DNA from 2 places in the Pseudomonas sp. R5-89-07 genome. Region 2 is predicted to be linked to the other one. Evidence: predicted binding sites of a transcription regulator. Region 2 holds the regulator's gene; the other holds the start of a gene.
What was found. The regulator sigma-54, encoded in region 2, starts transcription at its own class of promoters, with help from an activator protein. The targets are predictions, from matches to a motif close to ANTGGCATNNANNTTGCTNT.
Positions count from the first base shown of each region.

Region 1: a site for sigma-54 is predicted at 995-1,014, ahead of C4J94_RS13360 (circularly permuted type 2 ATP-grasp protein). Genes of this name have one in related genera too.

Region 1 covers NZ_CP027727.1:2,950,152-2,953,359, reverse strand. Annotated here, with positions in the region: gene C4J94_RS13370 (hypothetical protein) at 1-186, opposite strand, end outside; gene C4J94_RS13365 (hypothetical protein) at 272-817, opposite strand; gene C4J94_RS13360 (circularly permuted type 2 ATP-grasp protein) at 1,188-2,597, shown strand; gene C4J94_RS13355 (alpha-E domain-containing protein) at 2,600-3,208, shown strand, end outside.
Region 2 covers NZ_CP027727.1:1,100,627-1,103,834, forward strand. Annotated here, with positions in the region: gene ptsN (PTS IIA-like nitrogen regulatory protein PtsN) at 1-5, opposite strand, end outside; gene hpf (ribosome hibernation-promoting factor, HPF/YfiA family) at 16-321, opposite strand; gene C4J94_RS04945 (RNA polymerase factor sigma-54) at 396-1,889, opposite strand; gene lptB (LPS export ABC transporter ATP-binding protein) at 2,074-2,799, opposite strand; gene lptA (lipopolysaccharide transport periplasmic protein LptA) at 2,799-3,208, opposite strand, start outside.

The DNA of each region.
Region 1 (3,208 bases), 1.8 Mb from region 2:
GGTTTCAGGCTTGGGCTCGAGCGGCTCAGGCTTGAAGTCTGGACTGTAGTCGTTTTCCTTGGCCACGGGATCGCTCGCCGGCGCTGGATCCTTGGGTGCATCGGCGGCGGTGCCGGGGGCCGGCTCGCCACCGTCAATCGCCGGGTCGTTGCGGTTATCGGTCTGGGGATCGTTATCTGTGGGCATGGCGCACCTCTTTGCAGGCCTGTAGAAAATAGGTAACACGTAAAACTAAGGCGCTGCGTTAACGCGTGAAGTTCCGTCCGATTGCTCATCGCAACGGGTTGTCGACCTGGATATAGAACGCGTAGAAGCCCAACACCAGCCAGAACACCATGAACAACCACGGCGCGCGCATGGAAAACAGCAGCGACTTGCGATAGCCCTTGTGGGTCGATTCCATTTCGGAAAACAACGGCGAGTCATCGTACGCCATGCCCATGACCGGCTCACTGCGCAGCAGCTCGCTTTGCTTGTAGTGCCAGTGATCGATGATCTCGTAGGCGGCGCGAATGCCGGGCCAGGCGTTGAGGGAGCTGAGAATGCCCAGCGCCGCGAGAAAAACCGGCACCACCAGGGTGAACAACTTGCCCCACTCCGGGTTGAGATTGCCCATCCCGGAGACGAAGGCAATCACCAGAAATGACTGCGCGGTGAGGTAGGCGTCGGTGCGGTTGGCCAGGATGCTGGTTTCGTATTGGATTTCGCGACGATAGAAATCGAGCCGGTCCTTGGGCGAACCGAAGATCTTGGCGTTATGCTCGCTGTGGTCGGTTAGGGCCGCTTCCGGAGTGTGCGGTGAAATGATTCTGGGCACGACGGGCTCCACGTGGTTTCAAGACTTGATTAGAAGAACCCGGCCTGGGTGAAGTTCAAGTTTTTCACGCACCAAATTGGAGCGCTTTTGAGCAATGAGAGGACTGCTCAGGGGGCCGCTTCGCAGCCCAGCGGGAGCAAGCTCCTTCGCCACGGGGTATCGCGCTGACTTGGCGGTTTCGGCACACGCTTTGCTTAAACCATTCATCTGCCGGTAAACAGGAGCATTCGTTACCCCCCGACCCAGAGCCGACTCCATAAGAAAGTAAGGACCAGGCCCGTTGGCACCCTCAGCCACAGGCTCATAAAAAAATGCGTTTTTTAAAGCGGCAGTGCCACCCAGCAACCCTGGGCACTGACAAGGTACTGGAATGGCTCGATCTTTCTTCGATGAAATGAATGACGCAGACGGCGTGTGCCGGGCGCACTATCAGGATTTCTCGCGCTGGCTGGCCAATACGCCGCCGGAGTTGCTGGCCCAGCGGCGCCGTGAGGCTGATTTGCTGTTCCACCGCGCCGGGATCACCTTCACTCTGTACGGTGACGAGCAAGACACCGAACGCCTGATCCCCTTCGACATCATCCCGCGCAGCATCCCCGCCAGTGAATGGAGCCTGATCGAGCGCGGCTGTATCCAGCGGGTCACCGCGTTGAACATGTTCCTCGCCGATATCTACCACGACCAGCGCATCATCAAGGCCGGGATCATCCCCGCTGATCAGGTGCTGGGTAACGAGGGGTATCAACAGGCGATGGTCGGCCTGGACCTGCACCGCGACATTTACTCGCACATCTCCGGCGTCGACCTGGTGCGCGACGGTGACGGCACCTATTACGTACTCGAAGACAACCTGCGCACCCCCAGCGGCGTGAGCTACATGCTCGAAGACCGCAAGATGATGATGCGCCTGTTCCCGGAAGTGTTCGCCAGGCAGCGCATCGCGCCGGTGGACCACTACCCCAACCTGCTGCTCAAGACCCTCAAAAGCTCCAGCCGCCTGGACAACCCCAACGTGGTCGTACTCACGCCAGGGCGCTTCAACAGTGCCTTCTTCGAACATGCGTTCCTGGCCCGGGAAATGGGCGTGGAACTGGTGGAAGGCGCCGACCTGTTCGTGCACGACCTCAAGGTATTCATGCGCACCACCGACGGCCCCAAGCCGGTGGACGTGATTTACCGGCGTATCGACGACGCCTTTCTCGACCCCAAGGCCTTCAATCCCGATTCAATGCTCGGCGTACCCGGCCTGGTGGCGGCCTATTGCGCCGGCAATGTGGTGCTGGCCAACGCCATCGGCACCGGTGTGGCCGATGACAAGTCGATCTACCCCTATGTGCCGGAAATGATCCGCTTCTATCTGGATGAAGAGCCGGTGCTGCAAAACGTGCCGACCTTCCAGTGCCGCAAGCCCGATGAACTGTCCCACGTGCTGGCCAACCTTGCGCAACTGGTGGTCAAGGAAACCCAGGGCTCGGGCGGCTACGGGATGCTGGTCGGCCCGGCGTCCACCGCCGCCGAGATCGAGGACTTCCGCCAGCGCATCAAGGCCCGCCCCCACGCTTACATCGCCCAGCCGACCCTGAGCCTGTCGACCTGCCCGACCTTTGTCGAAAACGGCATCGCGCCACGGCATATCGACCTGCGCCCATTTGTGCTGTCGGGCAAGGAAACGCGCCTGGTGCCCGGTGGCCTGACCCGGGTCGCGCTGAAGGAAGGCTCGCTGATCGTCAATTCGTCGCAAGGCGGCGGAACCAAGGACACCTGGGTGGTGGAGGGCTGAGTATGTTGAGTAGAACCGCCGCAGATCTGTACTGGATGTCGCGCTACCTGGAACGCGCCGAGAACCTGGCACGCATGCTCGAAGTCAGTTATTCGCTGTCGCTGATGCCCCACGCCGGGCGCAGCGATGGCCTGGACGAACTGGCGATGTCGCTGCTCAGCAGCGGCACCCTGGACAGTTACCTGGAACGCCACAAGCAACTGGACGCCGAACGCATGCTGCATTTCTTCGCCCTCGACGAAGAAAACCCGGCCAGCATCTACAACTGCCTGCGCGCCGCCCGGGGCAATGCACACGCCGTGCGCGGGCGCATCACCGCCGACATGTGGGAAAACCTCAACGCCACCTGGCTGGAAATGCGCAGCATCGCCGCCGGCGGCCTGGCGCGGCATGGCATCAGCCATTTCTGTGACTGGGTCAAGCAACGCTCGCACCTGTTTCGCGGTGCAACCTCCGGCACCATCATGCGCAATGACGCCTATCGGTTCATTCGCCTGGGCACCTTTGTCGAACGTGCGGATAACACCCTGCGCCTGCTGGATGCGCGCTATGAAATGTTCGGTGAAGAGTCCGAAGAAGTCAGCGATCTGTCGGCACGTGGTTATTACCAG
Region 2 (3,208 bases):
ATCATGGGGGGAGAGTTAACGACCTGTACCTTGCATCAGGTGCAGATTCTTTTCCTTATGCTTTATGAGTTGGCGGTCGAGCTTGTCGTAGAGCGAGTCGATCGCCGCGTACATGTCTTCATGTTCCGCATTGGCGACGAGCTTGGCATTCGGTACGTGCAGGGTGGCCTCGATTTTCTGCTTGAGCTTGTCGACCTCCATGATGACCTGCACGTTGGTGATCTTGTCAAAATGCCCCGCAAGCTTGTTCAGCTTGCTCTCGGTGTACTCACGCAGGGGCTTGGTGACTTCCAGCTGGTGTCCACTGATGTTGACTTGCATACAGCTTCTCCTTCGTTGCCAGTGCATAAAGCGGCAGGCAAAACGCCTGCCACTGGAACGCTGTGGCCCGCCCGTCACATCAAACGCTTTCGCTCGCTGGAAGGCGCGATCCCGAGAGACTCGCGGTACTTGGCGACGGTTCGACGGGCGACCTGAATGCCTTGTGCCTCCAGTAAACCAGCGATCTTGCTGTCACTCAACGGCTTTTTCTGATTTTCCGCGGCAACCAGTTTTTTGATGATCGCGCGGATCGCCGTGGACGAGCATTCGCCGCCTTCGGAGGTGCTTACGTGGCTTGAGAAAAAGTATTTCAGCTCATAAATACCCCGTGGGGTATGCATGAATTTTTGCGTGGTCACCCGTGAAATCGTCGATTCATGCATGCCGACCGCCTCAGCGATGTCGTGCAGTACCAGGGGCTTCATCGCTTCGTCGCCGTATTCCAGGAAGCCGCGTTGATGCTCGACGATCTGGGTCGCCACTTTCATCAGGGTTTCGTTGCGGCTTTGCAGGCTCTTGATGAACCAGCGCGCTTCCTGCAACTGGTTGCGCATGAAGGTGTTGTCGGCGCTGGTGTCGGCGCGCCGCACGAAGCCGGCGTATTGCGGGTTGACGCGCAGGCGCGGCACCGATTCCTGGTTCAGTTCCACCAGCCAGCGTTCGTTGTCCTTGCGCACGATCACGTCGGGCACGACATATTCGGCTTCGCTGGACTCGATCTGCGAGCCAGGGCGAGGGTTGAGGTTCTGCACCAGCTCGATGACCTGGCGCAGTTCGTCTTCCTTGAGCTTCATGCGACGCATCAGCTGGCTGTAGTCGCGGCTGCCCAGCAGGTCGATGTAGTCGCTGACCAGGCGCTTGGCCTCAGCGAGCCAGGGTGTCTTGGCCGGGAGCTGGCGCAGTTGCAGCAGCAGGCACTCGCTGAGCGTGCGCGCGCCGATACCGGCGGGCTCGAATTGCTGGATCCGGTGCAAGACGGCTTCGATCTCGTCCAGTTCAATATCCAGTTCCGGGTCGAAGGCTTCAAGAATTTCCTCGAGCGTTTCGTCCAGGTAGCCCTGGTTATTGATGCAGTCGATCAGGGTGACGGCGATCAGGCGATCGGTGTCCGACATCGGCGCCAGGTTCAGTTGCCACAGCAAATGGCTCTGCAGGCTCTCGCCGACAGACGTACGGGTGGTGAAGTCCCACTCGTCATCATCATTGCTGGGCAGGCTGCTGGCGCTGGTCTGGTAGACGTCTTCCCATGCGGTGTCCACGGGAAGCTCGTTGGGAATGCGTTCGTTCCATTCGCCGTCCTCAAGGTTATCCACCGTGGGGGCGGTTTCCTGGTAGGACGGTTCCTGTACATCGGGATTGGGCTTTTGCTCGATGTTGTCGGCCAACGGGTCGGTATTGTCGAAGTCGTCGCCTTCTTCCTGGCGTTCGAGCATCGGATTGGACTCCAGGGCCTCCTGGATTTCCTGTTGCAGGTCCAGGGTCGACAATTGGAGCAGGCGGATGGCCTGTTGCAGCTGCGGTGTCATCGTCAGCTGCTGGCCCATTCTCAGGACTAGCGATGGTTTCATGGCAGGGGCTTAACACCTTATTCGCCGGCGCAATGCGCCATCCACGACAGGGCGCGTGAGCGCCAAACATAAGCAAATTATATGCCTGATATCGGGGGCTTTGCCTAGAGCGCGGTAACAATAAAAATACTGAGGTTTTTATTGACTCGCGCGCTCAACAGCGAATGGCCTGATACCACCGTGTTTACAGGCGGAACTCGTGACCCAGGTACACTTCCTTGACCAGTTCGTTGGCCAGGATGGTGGCGGAATCGCCCTCGGCAATCAACTGGCCGTCGTTGACGATATAGGCGGTTTCGCAGATATCCAAGGTCTCGCGGACGTTGTGGTCGGTGATCAACACACCGATGCCCTTGGCCTTGAGGTGATGGATGATTTGCTTGATGTCGCCGACCGAGATCGGGTCGACACCGGCGAACGGTTCGTCCAGCAGGATGAACTTGGGCGCGGTCGCCAGGGCGCGGGCAATCTCCACACGACGACGCTCACCACCGGACAAGCTCATGCCGAGGTTGTCGCGAATGTGGTTGATGTGGAATTCCTGAAGCAGGCTTTCCAGTTCCTTGCGGCGGCCGTCGCGGTCGAGTTCCTTGCGGGTCTCGAGGATTGCCATGATGTTGTCGGCTACCGACAGTTTGCGGAAGATCGACGCCTCCTGCGGAAGATAGCCGATACCTGCGCGCGCACGGCCGTGCATCGGCTGGTGGCTGACGTCCAGGTCGTCAATCAATACACGGCCCTGGTCCGCCTGGACCAGCCCGACGATCATGTAGAAGCAGGTGGTCTTGCCGGCGCCGTTGGGGCCGAGCAGGCCGACGATCTGGCCGCTGTCGATCGACAGGCTGACATCGCGTACCACCTGGCGGCTTTTATAGGCCTTGGCCAGATGCTGGGCTTTCAGGGTTGCCATTACTCGGCCTTCTTCTTCGGCTGGATGACCATGTCGATACGTGGGCGAGGTGCGGTGACCTTGTTGCCATTGGCGCGACCCGCCTGGGCGACCTGGGTCTGGGTGTTGTAGACGATCTTCTCGCCTTCGGTGGAGTTGCCGTCGGCACTGAGTACCTTGGCCTGATCAATCAGTACGATGCGATTTTGCTGGGCATGGTACTGGATGGTCTTGCCATAGCCTTTCATCGGGCCCGGGTCTTCTGCCTTTTGCTTCTGTTCGAAGTAAGCCAGGTTGCCCACGGAGGTCACGACGTCGATATCGCCGGTCGCGGTGCGAGTCAGGGTCACGGTGTTGCCAGTGATCTTCATCGAGCCTTGGGTGATGATCACGCCACCGGTGTAGGTGGCGACGCCTTGTTTGTCATCGA